3 regions of the Porcincola sp. LCP21S3_C12 genome follow, and region 1 is predicted to be linked to each of the others. Evidence: predicted binding sites of a transcription regulator. Region 1 holds the regulator's gene; each other region holds the start of a gene.
The links. Region 1 encodes HrcA, which represses chaperone genes, less so after heat shock. Its sites were predicted from a motif close to TGTTAGCACTCNNNNNNNNNGAGTGCTAACA; they were not measured.
Positions count from the first base shown of each region.

Region 2: a site for HrcA is predicted at 2,515-2,545, ahead of ACTQ1N_RS03765 (Hsp20/alpha crystallin family protein). Genes of this name have one in related genera too.
Region 3: a site for HrcA is predicted at 4,589-4,619, ahead of clpB (ATP-dependent chaperone ClpB). Genes of this name have one in related genera too.

Region 1 covers NZ_JBQKGW010000001.1:281,371-287,730, forward strand. Annotated here, with positions in the region: gene dnaK (molecular chaperone DnaK) at 1-1,484, opposite strand, end outside; gene grpE (nucleotide exchange factor GrpE) at 1,643-2,395, opposite strand; gene hrcA (heat-inducible transcriptional repressor HrcA) at 2,420-3,523, opposite strand; gene ACTQ1N_RS01110 (SGNH/GDSL hydrolase family protein) at 3,744-4,610, shown strand; gene lepA (translation elongation factor 4) at 4,761-6,360, opposite strand, start outside.
Region 2 covers NZ_JBQKGW010000004.1:181,235-187,594, forward strand. Annotated here, with positions in the region: gene ACTQ1N_RS03755 (sodium:solute symporter family protein) at 1-292, opposite strand, end outside; gene ACTQ1N_RS03760 (2-hydroxyacid dehydrogenase) at 568-1,554, opposite strand; gene ACTQ1N_RS03765 (Hsp20/alpha crystallin family protein) at 1,924-2,379, opposite strand; tRNA gene ACTQ1N_RS03770 (tRNA-Arg) at 2,712-2,788, shown strand; gene ACTQ1N_RS03775 (helix-turn-helix transcriptional regulator) at 3,096-3,320, shown strand; gene ACTQ1N_RS03780 (HipA domain-containing protein) at 3,326-4,597, shown strand; gene ACTQ1N_RS03785 (DUF1848 domain-containing protein) at 4,607-5,548, shown strand; gene ACTQ1N_RS03790 (LacI family DNA-binding transcriptional regulator) at 5,554-6,360, opposite strand, start outside.
Region 3 covers NZ_JBQKGW010000017.1:19,215-25,574, forward strand. Annotated here, with positions in the region: gene topA (type I DNA topoisomerase) at 1-1,376, shown strand, start outside; gene codY (GTP-sensing pleiotropic transcriptional regulator CodY) at 1,488-2,270, shown strand; gene ACTQ1N_RS09590 (co-chaperone GroES) at 2,551-2,832, shown strand; gene groL (chaperonin GroEL) at 2,878-4,497, shown strand; gene clpB (ATP-dependent chaperone ClpB) at 4,691-6,360, shown strand, end outside.

The DNA of each region.
Region 1 (6,360 bases):
TACTCAGCCGCCTCTTTGACAGCCTTGTTGATCTCATCATCGGACATGTTGGAGCCGGAAGTAATCGTGATGTGCTGCTCTTTTCCGGTACCCAGATCCTTTGCGGAAACGTTCACGATGCCATTCGCATCGATATCAAACGTGACCTCGATCTGCGGCACACCTCTTCTTGCTGGCGGGATACCATCGAGACGGAACTGTCCGAGGGTCTTGTTGTCACGGGCAAACTGACGCTCGCCCTGTACAACATGGATATCGACAGCGGTCTGATTATCCTCAGCAGTTGAGAAGACCTGGCTCTTTCTGGTCGGAATGGTCGTGTTTCTCGGGATCAGGACCGTCGACACACCGCCCAGCGTCTCGATTGCAAGAGACAGCGGAGTGACATCCAGCAGAAGGATATCGCCTGCGCCGGCATCCCCTGCCAGCTTGCCGCCCTGAATGGCTGCACCGATTGCCACGCACTCATCCGGGTTCAGATTCTTGCTCGGCTCCTTGCCGGTCAGTTCCCTGACCTTGTCCTGCACAGCCGGGATACGGGTCGAACCGCCGACCAGCAGAACCTTTCCAAGATCTGCGGCTGTAATGCCTGCATCTGCAAGTGCCTTTCTGACAGGCTCAGCAGTTGCATCAACCAGATCTGCGGTCAGCTCGTCAAACTTTGCCTTTGTGAGATCCATCTCGAAGTGCTTCGGTCCGGTCTCATTAGCCGTAATGAACGGCAGGTTGATGTTGGTTGTCGTGGAGGAGGACAGCTCCTTCTTTGCCTTCTCGGCAGCCTCCTTCAGTCTCTGCATCGCCATCTTATCGCCGGAGAGGTCAATGCCTTCCTTTGCCTTGAAATCCTTCAGCATGTAGTCGACGATTCTCTTATCGAAATCATCGCCGCCCAGATGGTTGTTGCCGTTGGTTGCCAGAACCTCGATGACACCGTCACCGATCTCGATGACAGACACATCGAAGGTGCCGCCGCCGAGGTCATACACCATGATCTTCTGCTCTTTCTCGTTGTCAAGGCCATATGCCAGTGCGGCTGCAGTCGGCTCGTTGATAATCCGCTTGACATCAAGGCCTGCGATCTTTCCGGCATCCTTTGTTGCCTGTCTCTGTGCATCGTTGAAGTATGCAGGGCAGGTAATGACAGCCTCTGTCACCTTCTCGCCCAGGTATCCCTCCGCATCTGCCTTCAGCTTCTGAAGAATCATCGCGGAAATCTCCTGCGGAGAATACTTCTTATCGTCAATTGTAACTCTGTAATCGGAGCCCATGTGTCTCTTGATCGAAGACACGGTTCTGTCAGAGTTCGTCACAGCCTGGCGCTTAGCCGGCTCGCCGACCAGACGGTCGCCGTTCTTTGTAAATGCAACGATGGACGGCGTTGTGCGCTCTCCTTCGCTGTTTGCGATGACAGTCGGCTTGCCGCCTTCCATGACTGCCACGCAGCTGTTTGTTGTACCAAGGTCAATTCCTATAATCTTTCCCATAATGAAACCTCCTGGTGTTCTGCTGTTCGGTCTTGCTGTCCTTCTGCCGCCTCTTCCTCTCCGGAGATCCGCGGCACATGTCTGTAGTTCCGATATTGTCAACAGGATTGCGGAAGAATAACGCTTCCGTCCCGGTTTTTGTAATTAGAAAACAAAGATCAGTTGGCAACCTTCACCATGCTGTGCCGGATGACCACATCGTTCAGCATGTAGCCTCTCTGGAACTCCTGCACGATGATGTTCTCACCGGCTGACTCATCCTCACAATGCATGACCGCATTGTGGAAGTTCGGATCAAATGGTTTTCCGACCGCCTCAATCGGCCTGACGCCCAGTTCCTCGAGTGCCTTAGTCAGCTGCCTGTAAATCTTCTGCATGCCCTGGCGGAACGGATCCTCGCTCTCTTCCTTCATGTCTCCAAGGCCTCTCTCGAAGCTGTCCACAACCGGAAGAATCTGCTCGATCACATCTCGCTTCCCCATGTCGAACATCGTCGCCTTCTCGCGGTCTGTCCGCTTCCGGAAGTTATCGAATTCCGCCATCTGGCGCCTGACCTGATCGGTCAGCTCCTCGATCTTCTGATCTCTCTGGTCCTTCTCTTTCCTTCCTTTGAAACCGAAGAACCCTTTTCCCCCACCTGTGCCGCTTTCAGAGGGAGAATCCTCTCCGGCATCAGATGCGTCCGCGGGCTTGTCCGCCTCCGCATCCGGGTTACGGTTCTGATCGGTCTTTGCAGCGTCTTCCTGTCCGTCGGGACCTTCCGCCGCATGTTCTTTCTCCGGGTTCTGATCCGGCCTTCTGCTCTCTTCCTGCTTCTTTTCTTTCACATCCGGCTCTTCGCCATGTATCTCAATCCGGACGCCCCTGTCTTCTCCTCCAGGGCTGTTTTCCTGTCTTTCCTTCTCTGTCATCTTATCGCCTCCGCATTGCTTCTGCTATTCATCCTGCTCCGGGCCCCCGTCATCGGTTTTTGACCCGGGAGAAAGCCCATTCTCATCTGCGGGGCTTTCCTTCCTGCCATACGTCTCATCCAGCTGCGCCGTCACACTCTTCAGGATCCCGACCACCTTATCGTAATCCATCCGCTTAGGGCCTACAATGCCGATCTTTCCGAAGACACCGTCTCCCAGATCGTAGCTGGCTGTGACCACGCTGCAATCCTCCATATTCTCGTTCTTCAGCTCCCGGCCAATCGAGATCTGGATGCCATGCTCCTGCTCATCACAGCCATTCTGGCTGAGCAGTGACAGAAGCGGCTTTTTTTCCTCAAACGCCTCAATCAGGCCGCTCGCCTTGTCCGTATCAGAGGAAAGCTCCGGATATTTGAAAATATTCGTCGCGCCGGAGGTGTAAACCTCCAGATCCTCCTCCTTTGAGATCGCGTCCGCAACCGCATCGAGCACTTCCGAGATCAGGTTTGAATGAATACCGGCCTCCGCTTTCAGCTTCTGGATTGTATCCAGATTAATCTGCTCGATCGTCAGCCCGTTCAGCCTGCTGTTCAGCTGAATATTGAGCTGCAGCACTTCATCATGCGTGAGACCATGCTGGATATGGATCACACGGTTCTTCACCACATTGCCTTCTGTCACCACCGTTGCCAGGATCTGTCCCTCATCTATGATCGAGAGCTGAATGAACTTCAGCCTGGTTCTGTGATACTGCGGGCTGGTGATCATCGTGGCATAATTGGTATTCACCGCCAGATAGCGAACAAGCTGCTTCAGAAGCATCTCCAGCTTATCCTGCCTCTGGATCATCATGTTCTTCATCTGAGAGACTTCCGCCTCCTTCTCGTCCATCAGCCGGTCTACATAAAGCCGGTATCCGGCATCCGAAGGAATACGTCCGGACGATGTATGAGGCTGAATGATCAGGCCCATATCTTCCAGATCGGACATCTCATTGCGGATCGTGGCGGAACTGAGATTCAGATCCGGAAACTTTGAGATGGTTCTCGATCCAACCGGCTCGCCTGTCTCCAGATAGGTCTTGATGATCGCTTTCAAAATGGTCCACTTTCTGTCATCAAGCTGCATCTGAATCCTCCTTTCCTTTTCTTGTTAGCACTCGTTGTTGTGGAGTGCTAACATCCATGGCACTATAATAGTTCTGCCGGATACCTTTGTCAATACCTTTCAAAAAACTTTTTGAACTGTGATAAAATGACCTTATTGTGCGCCTTCCGGCTTCCTGCGCAGCCCGAATGTGCCTGGCCGAAGCGCGATTGAATCTGAATTATAGAAGGAGCTTTGAATCATGAAGAGACGACTTCTGATCCTGCTGCTGAGCGCAGCCGCCGCCCTTACAGCCCTTGTTCTTCTGGCTTTCTATATGAAGAAGGCGACCGACGAGTTTGACAGCCGCCACCCCCGTCTCAATAACCCGCTCGAGTCAGATGTCCCGGAGACCATTCAGCAAAATACAGACTCCGCGTTCTCCGAAAGCCCGCGCCCGTCCGCATCCTCCGGCGCTTCCAGTGAAACGTCCGGTATGAACGCTGCACAGGAAGCCGGAATCAACCTCCAGGAAGGATCTGGCAAAGCTGCAGAAACAGAGACAGAGATGCCAGAACAGGAAAGAACTCTGCCCGCCCATAAAATCATATTCGTGGGAGATTCCAGAACCATTGGCATGCAGAATGCGCTGAAAAAGTATCTGCCGGATGACGACTGTGTGTTCGTCGGGAAGGTTGGAGAAGGCTGCAGCTGGTTTTTGTCTGAGGGAAAGAGCCTGATGGCGGACGCAATCAGCCAGAATCCGGATGCGCCGGTCGTCCTGAACTTCGGCGTCAATGATCCGGACCAGATTGACGAGTATCTCTCCGCCTACAGGGATATGGTGGCGGAATATCCTGACACAACCTTCTGGTTTTTATCCGTCAACCCCGTGCAGCGTGCCAGGATGATTGAGTATGGCGCAAGCGAGGACGCGCTCGATCTGGTGACAAACACGAACATCACAAAGCTGAACCTGGCGATCCAGCAGGCCTTTCCGGACCACTACCTCGACTCCTCCACCATTCTGAAGCTTGAAGGGTTCCGGACAGTCGACGGCCTGCACTTTACAGGTCAGACCTACCTTCGGATCCACCGGTTCGTTGTCGACGAGCTGTTCGGCTCATAACCCGTATACAGCCCGGAAACCGGGATTAAAAATAGAAAGCGGCGGCCTGATACAGGCACTGGCAGGCTGCCAGGCTGAAGGCAGCCCGATCAACACAAAAAAAGAAGACTGAGTGCCCATGCACCCGGTCTTCTTTTTCGTTTCAGCGTTTCAGCTCTGATCATCCAGTTTCAGTACATTGAGGAACGCCTTCTGCGGAATCTCGACCGATCCGATCTGGCGCATTTTCTTCTTTCCTTCCTTCTGCTTTTCGAGCAGCTTCTTCTTTCTGGAGATATCGCCTCCATAGCACTTTGCCAGGACATCCTTCCGAAGAGCCCTGACGGTCTCACGGGCGATCACACGTCCATTCACCGCAGCCTGGATCGGAATATCGAACAGCTGTCTCGGTATTTCATTCTTCAGCTTCTCACACATCCGGCGCCCTCTGTCATATGCGTTGTCCTCAAATACAATGAAAGAAAGCGCATCGACCGGCTCTTTATTGACCAGAATGTCCAGCCTGCACAGCTTTGACTGCACATACCCCTTCATCTCATAGTCAAATGAAGCATAGCCTCTTGATCTGGACTTCAGGGCATCAAAGAAATCGTAGATGATCTCATTGAGAGGCATATCATAGCGGAGCACAGCACGGTTTGCCTCCAGATACTCTGTTTCCTTGTAGATTCCTCTCCTCTCCTGACAAAGCTGCATGATCGGACCAATGAACTCCGTCGTCACGATGATCTCCGCTGAGACAATCGGCTCTTCCATGTACTCAATCGAGGAAGGGTCCGGTAGATTTGCAGGATTCGTCAGGTCAAAGACCTCTCCGTCCGTCTTGTGAACCTTGTAGACGACGCCGGGGGCTGTCGTCACGAGGTCAAGGTTGTATTCCCTCTCCAGCCGCTCTGTAACAACCTCCAGGTGCAGAAGCCCGAGAAAGCCGCATCGGAAGCCGAAGCCGAGCGCAGCGCTGGTCTCCGGCTCAAATTCGAGAGATGCATCATTAAGCTGGAGCTTTTCAAGCGCATCCCTGAGATCACCATATCTTGCACTGTCCGCCGGATAGATCCCGCAGTAAACCATCGGAAGCGGCCTGCGGTAGCCCGGATACGCTTCGGCGGTCGGATGCTCTGCATCCGTCACCGTGTCGCCGACCCGCGTATCGCCAACATTCTTCAGAAATGCCGTGAAGTAACCGACCATCCCGGCCTGAAGCTCATCACAGGGGATGAATTGCCCCGGACCGAAATAGCCGACCTCGACCACCTCCGCCTCCGTCTTTGTCCCCATCATCCGGACCTTCATGCCCTTTTTCAGCCTTCCGTCCCGGATCCGGCAGAAGACAATGACGCCTCGGTAGGCGTCGTACAGGGAATCGAAGATCAGCGCCTTGAGTGGCGCCTCCCGGTCACCCTTCGGCGCGGGGAGCTTCTGAACGATCTGCTCCAGGACATCCTCTACGTTCAGACCTGTTTTTGCCGATATCCGCGGACAGTCGGAACAGTCAAGCCCGATGACATCCTCGATTTCCTTCGCAGTCCCCTCCGGATCCGCGCTTGGAAGATCAATCTTGTTGATCACCGGGAGGATCTCGAGATCATGGTCAAGCGCAAGATAGACATTGCCAAGCGTCTGCGCTTCGATTCCCTGCGTACTGTCCACCACAAGGACAGCCCCATCGCAGGCGGCAAGCGCCCTGGAAACCTCGTAGTTGAAATCCACATGGCCCGGTGTATCGATCAGGTTGAAGACATACTCCTTC
Region 2 (6,360 bases), on a different contig from region 1:
TTTTCGGCGCAAAATACGCCAGCGGGATCATCGCAATCGATGCTGCCAGCACGTACCAGATGGCACTCATGCCCCAGGCGCCGAAGGCCTTGGCCGCTACGCCCGTCGTAGATCCGCCGCCGATGTTGTTTGCCGAAAGCGAAAATGCAACCATGAACAGGCCCATCCGCCTGCCCGCAACCATATAGTCCTCGCTGTCCTTGATCTTCAGCTTGCCGACCACCAGGCCGATGACCAGCATGCCGATCAGATAAGCCGCGACGATGATCAGAGATATCACATTCACACTCATACCTGTTACCTCCAGTTTTCCTCCGGTTCTCCTTCAGACTGTTCCCCCGGAAACAGTTCTCTCGATATCGTCTGTCTCCGGAATCTGAAAAAGGCAGGGTGGCGTCCCGGCCACCCTGCCTCTGCGACAGCCTGATTCTATCAAAAGATCAGGTGTGTTTCAAGCATATACATGCAATATCTTTGATAACAATACACAGCTTCTGAATAATTTACGGATCTTACTGTCCGCGCCCCGGCGAGGCAGGCAGAAGCCGAATTCGGGTTGAAGAGACTTCAGTTCAGCTCCGTCCCGGCCTTCTCCCCCTTCAGATAGGCTTCCGCGTTGCCCAGCGTCGTCTCTGCGATGGCCGTCAGCGCCTCTTCAGTAAAGAAGCCCTGATGCGACGTTACGATCACGTTCGGGAAGGACAGCAGCCTGGACGTGACAGAATGCATCATGATGTCGTCCTCATGATTCTCGAAGACGTTGTCCTTCTCCTCCTCATAGACATCCAGCCCGACACCTGAGAATTTTCTTTCACGGATTCCCTGGATGAGGTCATTGGTGTCGATCAGTCCGCCTCTCGACGTATTGACCAGAATCACACCATCCTTCATCTGATTGATCGTGAAGATATTGATCATATGATAGGTTTCCTTCATCAGCGGGCAGTGCAGAGAGATCAGATCGCTCTCACGGAGCAGCTGCTCCAGACTGACATACTCAACAAAATCAAGGCTCTTGTTCGGATACTTGTCATAGCCCAGCACCCTCATGCCATAGCCCCGGCAGATCCGCGCCATCGCCGCCCCGATCTTGCCGGTTCCGATGATGCCGGCCGTCTTTCCATAGAAGTTCTTGCCGGTCAGTCCCTGCAGGGAGAAATTGTTCTCCCTCACCCGGATATAGGCCTTGTGGATGTGACGGTTTACCGCGCTCGCCAGCGTCATCGCCAGCTCCGCGACAGCCTCCGGAGAATATCCCGGCACACGCATCACCTTGATTCCATTCGCCGTTGCAGCCTCAAGATCCACATTGTTATAACCGGCGCAGCGCATCAGAAGCAGCTTTACCCCTCTGGAGGCCAGAACGCGCAGGGTGTCCGCCCCGGCATTCGCGTTCACAAACGCACACACAGCTTCGCTGTCTGTCACGTACGCCGCCGTCTTCGGATTCAGCTCTGCCTCCCAGTACTCCAGCTCCAGATCCGGATAATTGGCCTTGATGGCATCAAAGGATTCTGTATCATAAGACTTCGCGTCAAAAAATGTAATTCTCATAAGCAGGCCCTCCTCTCGACCTGTCTACAGTATGAACCATCTGAAGATAAAAAACTGTTGCTCCGGCAACAATTCGCAGTGTTTTACTGCGAATTCAATTCTACATGCCCTCCTGACTGATGTCAAATCCAATCACCGCCAGCGACTGCCAGACCAGGATCTGCAAAACTGATTTTCACTCGCTGATGAGCAGTCGCCAGGAGCCATGATCTGCAAGCAAGTCTGCATCATGGCCTCTGGCTCGCCACCTTCACAAAAAATGGGCATCCCACTGCGGAATGCCCATTTTTCAAGATACGATTCTTCTCAGTTTCATACAGCCATCGTCCTCAGCCTTTGAGAACACCTCTGTATGGTACAAGCTGCTGATCAGTTGATTTGAATTACGTGCTTTTTATCTTCAATCTGCTGCTGATCCTTCTTCGGAACCGTCAGACGAAGTACGCCATCCTTGAAGCTTGCATGTACATCATCTTCCGTCAGATCCTTACCGACGTAGAAGCTGCGGCATACATTACCAGAATAACGCTCACGACGGATGAAGCGTCCGTTCTCATCCTTCTGATCGTTGTTCTCATCCTTCTTTGCTGCAATCGTCAGATAACCATCCTTCAACTCAACAGAAACATGATCCTTGTCGAATCCAGGCAGCTCCACTGCAACTTCATATTCCTTCTCGCCTTCCTTGACATCGGTCCTCATGAAGTTTGCGTTCACTCCGCCCATCTTCTCGTCAAACTTTCTTGCCTCTCTGCTCACCGGCCAGAATCCATCATCAAACCAGTCATCAAACAGATTATCATTAAAAATACTCGGTACTAACATAAGGCACCCCTCTTTCCATTATGGCAGCCGCCCATTGATGAATGACAGCGCCCAGCTCACTGTTCCACGGAATCGGATGATCTGTTGTTCTTCCTTCATCTTCTTCCTTCGTTCTGACCATGTTATAGCACCGGTTGTTAGCACTGTCAATAGTTGAGTGCTAATTTTCTTACAATTTTCTCTGTCCCGCATGACCCAACAAACGATTCATCAAAACGATTCATCAAACCATTGTCTGTCTGGTCGATTTGCCCCTTGCCACATGGAGTCTGAACCGCTATAATAAGAAAATGCTTACAGGCTTCTAAAGCCTGATGCATCATAACAAGCACGTCTGCGTAGCTCAGCTGGATAGAGCGACCGCCTCCTAAGCGGTAGGTCAGAGGTTCAAATCCTCCCGTGGACGCCAGATAACAGTCCGGAAACCCGCTTAAATATTGGGTTTCCGGTTTTTTTCTCCAGCACGTCTTCTTGAATCCAACCTTTTTGTATAACGTCCGGCCAAAGCCAGGCTGCTCCGCGTACCATTGGACAACATCCCCTGGCTGACCATGCCTTGACTGAATATCGCCGATCGGCTATCATTATATCCCTACAACGCGTAGTATCGCCGATCGGCTATAATCTATCCCTGCAGCGTTCAGTATCGCCGATCGGCTATATCAAAGGACAGTATCCGAATCATATCGTCGTTCGGCGATCAACAAGGAGCGAATATGACAGATCAATCATTTCGAATAAAAGATGTGGCAGACTTTGGCAAGGCTGTGAAGAACCGGAGAAAAGAACTCGGATACACACAGAAGGATCTCTCTGAGATAACCGGAATTAGTGCCAGCTTTCTCTCAGACCTTGAAAACGGCAAGGCAACTGTTGAACTGGGGAAGGTTCTGATGGTTGTCAGCTTGCTTGGACTGAACATCTATTGTTCGAAGAGGTGACCCTTATGAAAGATTTGCATATATCTATTGAAAAAAACGGGGAGCAGACGAAGGTTGGCACCATTCAAGGCGATGGAATTTCCGATGCTGTATTTCGTTATGACAGAGCATGGCTTGATCGGGAAGACGCGATTCCAGTATCGCTCAGCCTGCCGCTTCAGGAAGAAGCATTTTCTTCAAAAAAAACAAAAACTTTCTTTGAAGGCTTGCTGCCTGAGGGGTTCACAAAAAGATCTGTCGCAAAATGGATGCACGCGGATGATCAAGATTATCTGACAATGCTTTCCGGTCTGGGACAGGAATGTCTGGGTGCCATCCAGGTGATGGAAGGAAATTCAAAACCTCCCAAGGCCAGATATACCAGAATGACAGAACAACAGTTGCGGGAATTTGCAGCGGAGGGGGCGATCAAATCAGCTGAGCTCGTAACGGCACTGCATCTTTCCCTTGCCGGCGCCTCAGGAAAGACAGGCTTGTATTTTGACGCTGACAATCAGTGCTGGTACCTTCCTGAAGGCACAGCGCCCAGTACACACATCGTAAAACAAAGCCATGTCCGGTTCAAGGATATTGTGACAAATGAACAGCTTTGCCTGACTACTGCAAAGAATCTCGGGATATCTGTTCCATCCAGCTTTGCAGTAAATACTGAAGATGAAAATCTTCTGTTTGCAACGCCACGGTACGACCGGGTACTAACAGAAAAACACAGAGTGCTTGACGGCCTGCCGGTTCCACTCAGACTTCATCAGGAGGACATGGCACAGGCCCTGGGAATCCCCGCCGAAAACAAATATGAAATCGTGCCATCCGGCTACTGCGAAAAGATTTGCGGACTGCTTCGGGATTTTTCAAGCAACCCGATCAGAGATATCCTTGATTTTTGGAACAGAATTATTTTTAACGATCTGATCGGAAATACAGACGGACACCTCAAGAATTTTTCATTTCTGTATGATGAGAACCTTGCAGGATTACACCTTGCTCCGGCTTATGATATCGTAAGCACAACAATCTACCCCGGGCACACACGGACTCTGTCTATGTACATTGGTGACAGCAACGCCATTGACCAGATCCAGCGCAGTGATTTCATCGAAGGCGCCGGGCGGTCCGGGATCCGGTCAGCCGTCATCCTGAGGCAGCTTGACACGATGGCTGAACATTTCGAAAAAGCGATCAGTCAGGCAGCTGACACCCTTCAGGAAAAAGGATATAAAGATGCAGGTACGATCAAGGACAGGATTCTGGAAACTTCCGGGTACAAATATTTATAAGGAGGCATAATGATTATCAATACCGGAAGCCGCACCGACATTCCGGCCTTCTTTCATACCTGGTTTTACAACCGGATCCGGGAAGGGTATGTCCTGGTGCGCAATCCCTATCAGCCCCAGCAGGTGACCCGCTATCTGCTCGATCCCGCAGTGGTCGACGTCCTGTCCTTCTGCTCCAAGAATCCTGCCCCGATGCTGCCCCGTATCCATGAACTGGACACCTTCCGGCAGCTCTGGCACGTGACAATCACCCCTTATGGCCGTGACATCGAACCTTATGTCCCGACGAAGACCGAAGTTCTGAAAACCTTCCGGGCACTTTCCGAAGTTGTCGGGAAAGATGCCATCGTCTGGCGGTATGACCCGGTCTTTCTGTCGGAAAAATACAGTCTTTCGTTCCACAAGAAGGCCTTCCGGTCCATGGCAGCGTTTCTGAGAGGCACTACAGAGCAGTGTGTCGTGAGCTTCATTGATCTTTATGAGAAGACGAAGAGGAACTTTCCTCAGGCCCGGACCGTTTCCAGCGCTCAGCAGGAGGAGCTCATCGATGCGTTCGACAGCATCGCGGCAGAAAACGGTATGCAGATTCATCTGTGCTGCGAGTCCTCTGCCTTGACTGCCGGACATCCTCATACAGACGCCCAGGGCTGTTTCTCCCAGGCCGTCATCGAAAAGGCGGCAGGCATCCATCTGTCCGTTCCGTCCCATTCGCCAGCCAGAAAGGCCTGCGCATGTCTCCTTGGCGGAGACATCGGGGCTTACAACACCTGCCTGCACGGCTGCCGCTACTGCTATGCAAACTACGACAGGGCAATTGTGGAAGCACATGCCGCGGCACATGACCCCGAATCGCCCTATCTCATCGGTCATGCGATGGCAGGCGACATCATCAAGGACGCAGATCAAAAATCGTGGATCGACCGGCAGATGAACCTCTTTGATTTTCTGTAAAGCACTCAGAGTGTCTTTCCATTCAGATAATCCGCTGAGATTACGAGATCTGTTATGCAGTCTTTTTTCTCAATGAGGGACAGCAGCATATCTACGGCCGCATGGCCGATCTCTTCCTCATGATTGTCGATGGTATCAATCCGCGGGACGACATAGTCCAGGATGCTGGTACCGTCAAAACCGGTCAGACCGTACTCCGTCCCGGCGCTGAGTCCGCAGCCGCGGAAGAATTTCATGAGCTCCAGCGCAAAGATATCCCCGGAACAGATGAATGCAGTTCCTCTTTCCGGCAAGAGAAGCGACTTACACCTGTCACTGTAGTCCTCGCATTCGATGACGTAATAATCTGAAAATCCGGCGTCCTTCACAGCTTCCAGAAATCCCGCTCGGCGCTCCTCGTGTACATAGAGATTCAATCCTCTTCTGGACAGAGGCGGGCATACGAATACAAGCCGTCTGTACGCTTTACGGATGGCTTTCTGCACAAGCTGGTAGACAGCCTTCCGATTGTCTACTCCTACAAATGGGAGTCCTCTCCCGACCCTGTTGTCCACCGTTACAATCGGCACCGGCGCCTTTTTCAGCATGTCTGCATAGGAGCCTTCCGCATTGACGGAAGACAGGATGATTCCGTCAACATGGTAATCCAGAAGCCGATTGACCTGCTGTTGCTCCAGCGCCGGATCCTGTCCGTGCAGCATAATGTTGACGCTATATCCATTGTTCCGGGAGCGCTCCTCGACGGCGTTCACAATCTGTGCAAAATGCTGGTTCATGACATTCAGAACCACAACTCCGATCGTATAGGTTCT
Region 3 (6,360 bases), on a different contig from region 1:
ATCTTGCCGGTTCTGGAACGGTCGGCCTGATTACGTATCTGAGAACGGATTCGACCCGTATCTCTGAGGAGGCCAACGACGCTGCGGCGGTTTATATCTCCAGTCATTATGGAGAAACATTTTTGTCTGAAGAACTAAGAAACCGCGTCAGCCATTCGAAGGAAGAGGCAGCAGGACAGAAGAATGTGGCAGGAAAGGTGCAGGAGCCTTCCAATAATGGCGTACATATTCAGGATGCTCATGAAGCCATCCGTCCCTCCGACATCAGCAGGACGCCGTCTGAAGTGAAAGAAGCGCTGACAAGGGATCAGTTCCGTCTGTATCAGCTGATCTGGAAACGGTTTGTAGGAAGCCGTATGGCGCCGGCAAAATATGAGACGCTTCAGATCCGGATTGCTTCAGATGAAGTGGCGGAAAGTGACGTTATGAGGAGCGGTGCACAGAAGCACGCTGGAGAGAATGAAGAAGAGCCGCAGGGCAGTGGCTTCTGCCGCTATATCTTTACGACGAGTTCCAGCCGGATCCTGTCGGAGGGCTATTTGTCTGTCTATACAGAGACAGAAGAAGAGAAGAAGGGACAGCCCGTTCTGACTGAAAAGCTATCAGAGGGAGAACAGCTGGAGCTGTCAGGGATGAAGGGGGAGCAGCATTTCACACAGCCACCTGCGCACTACACAGAAGCTTCTCTGGTTCATGCCCTGGAGGAACTTGGGATTGGGCGACCGTCCACATATGCCCCAACCATCACAACGCTCCTTGCGAGACATTATGTGACAAAGGAGAAAAGAAACCTTTATATTACAGAGCTCGGAACGGCAGTTGATGACATTCTCAGGAAGTCTTTTCCGGAGATTGATAATGTCCAGTTTACAGCCTACATGGAATCCATGCTTGACTCTGTCGCGGAGGGGAGAACAGACTGGAAAACAATTCTGCGTAATTTCTACCCGGATCTCGACAAGGAGGTTCAACATGCCGAGGAAACCTTGTCGAAGGTGAAAGTTGCCGATGAGGTGTCGGATGTCATCTGCGACAAGTGCGGCCGGCACATGGTTGTGAAATACGGGCCGCATGGAAAGTTCCTGGCATGCCCAGGGTTTCCAGAGTGCAGGAATACAAAGCCTTATTTTGAGAAAGCAGGGGTCCCCTGTCCGAAGTGTGGACAGGATGTGGTCATCAGACGCTCAAAGAAGGGCAGAATATTCTATGGCTGTTCGAACCCAGAGTGTGATTTTATCTCCTGGAACAAGCCTTCAACAATTAAGTGTCCGGAGTGTGGCAGCTATATGGTCGAGAAGGGAAACCGTCTGCTCTGCTCCAACCAGACATGTGGGTATATTCTTCCAAAGAAGACAGAAGATAAAGACAACAAATAATTATTATTTGAAAAACCAGATAATCTATTGTAATTATTAGAATTGTCTGTTAAAATCTCTTCGACAAGACGATGTGCACGGAAGCAGCGCTTTCCGTTCAGGAGGGAAATCATGAGTGTTGAGTTACTAGATAAAACAAGAAAGATCGGACAGCTGCTTCATAACAACAGCTCAAGCAAGGTTGTCTTCAATGATATCTGCGCGGTGCTGACGGACATTCTGGAATCGAATGTCCTTGTCATCAGTCGTAAGGGAAAGGTTCTGGGGGTCGGGCTCTCGGATCATATCGAGGAATTGAACCAGTTGATTGTTGATCATATTGGGGATTTCATAGACGAGATGCTGAATGAGCGCTTCCTGAACATTCTCTCGACGCAGGAGAATGTGAATCTTGAGACGCTGGGCTTTACAGGAGAGAATCTTCACAAGTTCCAGGCAATTGTCAACCCGATTGAGATTGCGGGAGAACGCCTTGGAACTGTTTTCATGTACCGGATCGACAAGCCATTTGAGATTGATGATATCATCCTTGCGGAATATGGGACAACCGTTGTCGGTCTGGAGATGATGCGCTCTTTGAATGAGGAAAGCGCAGAGGAAAACAGGAAGGTACAGATTGTCAAGTCTGCAATCAATACGCTGAGCTATTCAGAGCTGGAGGCGATCGTACATATTTTTGATGAGCTGGGAGGCTCAGAAGGAGTGCTGGTTGCGTCCAAGATTGCAGACAGAGTCGGCATTACGCGCTCTGTCATCGTGAATGCGCTCCGGAAGTTTGAGAGTGCAGGCGTTATTGAGTCAAAGTCTTCCGGCATGAAGGGAACCTATATCAAGGTACTGAACGATGCCGTGTATGATCAGCTCAAGGAGATCAAGAAAACGAAGAAACTGTAAAACTGAAAAGAGCAGCAGACGGACTCCGGAGAGACCTGCAGAATGCAGGGGCTCTCCGGAGTTTTTCTATGTGTAATTTAGAATGAAGATAATTAGAGAATATTTGAGAATAATAGAGAATATATGCAATATACGCTGAAATATCAAAAATAAGGATACTTGCAATCTTCGCTGATTTTGTTATTATAGGCAATGTGGTTTAGCACTCGAATATAGTGAGTGCTAGCAAAAATGATATCGAAGTAATGGAAACAAAAGAATGTGTCAGGAGGTATAGGTTATGAAACTCTATCCGTTGGGTGACAAAGTTGTCCTGAAGCAGCTTGAAGCTGAGGAGACTACAAAATCTGGAATCATTCTGGCAGCTAAGAGTCAGGAGAAGCCGCAGGAGGCAACCGTTCTTGCAGTCGGCGACGGGAAGGTCGATGGCAAGGAGATCGCGATGACGGTGAAGGAAGGCGACAAGGTTGTCTATTCCAAATACGCCGGTACCGAGGTCAAGCTTGGTGAAGAGGAGTATGTGATCTGCAAGATGTCCGATATTCTTGCAAAGGTTGAATAATAGACTGATCGCGGCTTGAAAGGACATTAAAGGAGGATTAAAACAATGGCAAAGGAATTGAAATATGGAGATGACGCCCGTGAGGGACTGAGAGTTGGCGTTGATAAGCTGGCTGATACTGTTCGTGTTACGCTCGGGCCGAAGGGTAGAAACGTTGTTCTGGACAAGGAATACGGCAGCCCGGTGATTACGAATGATGGTGTCACGATTGCGAAAGAGATCGAGCTGAAGGATCGCTTTGAGAATATGGGTGCTCAGCTGATCCGTGAGGTTGCTTCCAAGACGAACGATGTTGCAGGTGATGGCACGACCACAGCAACCGTTCTTGCTCAGGCAATGGTTCATGAAGGCATGAAGAACCTGGCTGCAGGGGCGAACCCGATCGTCATGAAGAAGGGTATGAAGAAGGCAACCGATGCGACCGTAAAGGCGATCAAGGAGATGAGCCAGAAGGTAAAGGGCAAGGAGCAGATTGCGAAGGTCGCTGCTGTTTCTTCCGGAGATGAGCAGGTTGGCGAGATGGTTGCTGACGCGATGGAAAAGGTTTCGAAGGATGGCGTCATCACCGTTGAGGAATCCAAGACCATGCAGACAGAGCTGGATCTGGTTGAAGGAATGGAGTTTGACAGAGGATATCTTTCCTCCTATTTCGCAACCGATACCGAGAAGATGGAAGCCAACCTGGACGATCCGTATATCATGATTACGGATAAAAAGATCAGCAATGTTCAGGATATTCTCCCGCTGCTCGAGCAGATCGTGCAGGCTGGCAAAAAGCTGCTCATTATTGCGGAGGATGTTGAAGGCGAGGCCCTTACAACCTTGATTCTTAACAAGCTGAGAGGAACCTTCTCAGTCGTTGCCGTCAAGGCGCCGGGATATGGCGACAGAAGAAAGGATATGCTGCAGGATATCGCAATCCTGACAGGCGGTACAGTTATTTCGGATGATCTTGGGATCGAACTCAAGAGCGCGACAATCGATATGCTTGGCAGAGCAAAGAGTGTGAAGGTCACGAAGGAAAACACTGTCATCGTCGATGGAGAAGGCGACAAGAACAAGATTCATGAGAGAGTAGACCAGATCAGAGCACAGATTGCAGAGACGAAGTCTTCCTTTGACAAGGAAAAGCTTCAGGAGCGTCTGGCGAAACTGGCCGGCGGCGTTGCAGTTGTCCGTGTCGGAGCGGCTACCGAGACAGAGATGAAGGATGCCAAATTCCGTATGGAGGATGCACTGAATGCAACCAGGGCGGCTGTTGAGGAAGGAATCGTTGTCGGCGGCGGTGCTGCACTGATTCATGCGGCGGCGAAGGCAGCAAAGGAACTGGAAGGACTGACAGGAGATGAGAAGACGGGTGCTCAGATTGTGCTGAAGGCTCTTGAGGCACCGTTGTTCTACATCGCAGAGAATGCTGGCCTCTCTGGTGCGGTTGTTGTCAATAAGGTCAAGGAGTCTGCTGATGGGATCGGCTTTGATGCATACAATGACAAGTATGTTGACATGATCGAGGCTGGTATCATCGATCCGGCAAAGGTGACACGTTCCGCTCTTCAGAATGCGGCGTCTGTCTCCTCTGAGCTTCTGACCACAGAGGCAGTTGTCGGAGATATCAAGGAACCGGCTCCGGCTGCACCGGCACAGCCGGCAGGCGGAATGTATTGATCCGTTCAGATCAATTCACCGGCGGCTGACGAAAGGACGCCTCAGGCGGTATTACGGGCAGGGAATTCCCCTGCCCGTTTTCAAATCAGATAATTAGCACTCAACGGTTGACAGTGCTAACAATCTGTGCTAGAACAAAAACGTAAAGTGATCTGAAGAATTACAATCCCTTACAGGAAAGGGGGCGGGAAGAATGAATATACAGAAATTTACGCAAAAATCCATTGATGCTGTCAATCAGCTTGAAAAGGTCGCTTCTGATTTTGGAAATCAGGAAATCGAGCAGGAACATCTGCTGTATGCACTGCTGCATCAGGATCAGTCTCTGATTGCGGAGCTGGTATCAAAGATGGGAATCGATGAGCGGCTGTTTGATCATGATCTGACACAGCTGATAGAGACACGGCCGAAGGTTTCCGGCGGACAGGCATATATCGGACAGTATCTGAATAAAGCACTTCTTGGCGCAGAAGATGAGGCAAAGAAGATGGGGGACAGCTATGTCGCTGTTGAACATCTGTTTCTCAGCATGCTTGACTTTGCATCACCGTCGATGAGAACATTTTTCCAGAAGGAGAATGTCACGCGGGAGAAATTCCTCCAGGCTTTGTCTACTGTACGTGGCAACCAGGTCGTCAATACGGATACTCCGGAAGATACATACGATGCTCTGGCAAAGTACGGGACGGAACTTGTCGCAAAGGCTAAGCAGCAGAAGATGGATCCGATCATCGGACGAGATGATGAGATTCGGAATGTCATTCGGATTCTCTCGAGAAAGACAAAGAACAACCCGGTTCTAATTGGTGAGCCTGGCGTAGGAAAGACAGCGGTTGTAGAAGGTCTGGCCGAGCGGATCGCAAGAGAGGATGTCCCGGATTCTCTGAAAAACAAGAAAATTTTTTCTCTTGATATGGGAGCACTCGTGGCAGGCGCCAAGTACAGAGGCGAATTTGAGGAACGGTTGAAATCGGTACTGAACGAGGTGTCAAAGAGCGAGGGAGAGATTATTCTTTTCATCGATGAGCTGCATCTGATTGTCGGGGCAGGCAAGACCGACGGCGCTATGGATGCCGGGAACATGCTGAAACCAATGCTGGCAAGAGGCGAGCTCCACTGCATCGGTGCGACAACGCTTGATGAGTACCGGAAGTACATCGAAAAGGATGCCGCACTGGCAAGACGATTCCAGCCTGTGATGGTGGATGAGCCGACCGTGGAGGATACGATCTCCATTTTGAGGGGACTCAAGGAGCGGTATGAAGTCTATCACCATGTGAAGATCACGGATGGTGCGCTCGTTGCGGCGGCAACGCTTTCGCACAGATATATCTCTGATCGGTTTCTTCCGGACAAGGCCATCGACCTGGTCGATGAGGCCTGCGCCCAGATCAAGACAGAGATGGATTCCCTTCCAGCTGAACTGGATGAAATGAACCGGCGCATCATGCAGATGCAGATTGAGGAGACGGCGCTGAAGAAGGAGACAGACAATGCCTCAAAGGAGCGTCTGGCTAATCTGCAGAAGGAGCTGGCAGATCTCCAGGAAAAGTTCAAGGCTGAGAAGGCACAGTGGGAGAATGAGAAGGCTGTCGTCAGCCGCCGCAGTCAGCTGCGCGAACAGATCGAGCAGATAGGCAAGCAGATTGAGGCAGCCAAGCAGAGATCCGACCTGAATGAAGCGGCACGCTTGCAGTATGGGGAGCTTCCGAAACTGAAGGCGGAACTTGACAAGGAGGAGGACAGTCTGAAGAAGAAGGATTTGTCCCTTGTCCATGAGGCGGTAACGGAGGATGAAATCGCCCGGGTGGTCAGCAGGTGGACCGGTATTCCGGTTGCAAAGCTGAACCAGGGTGAGCGGCA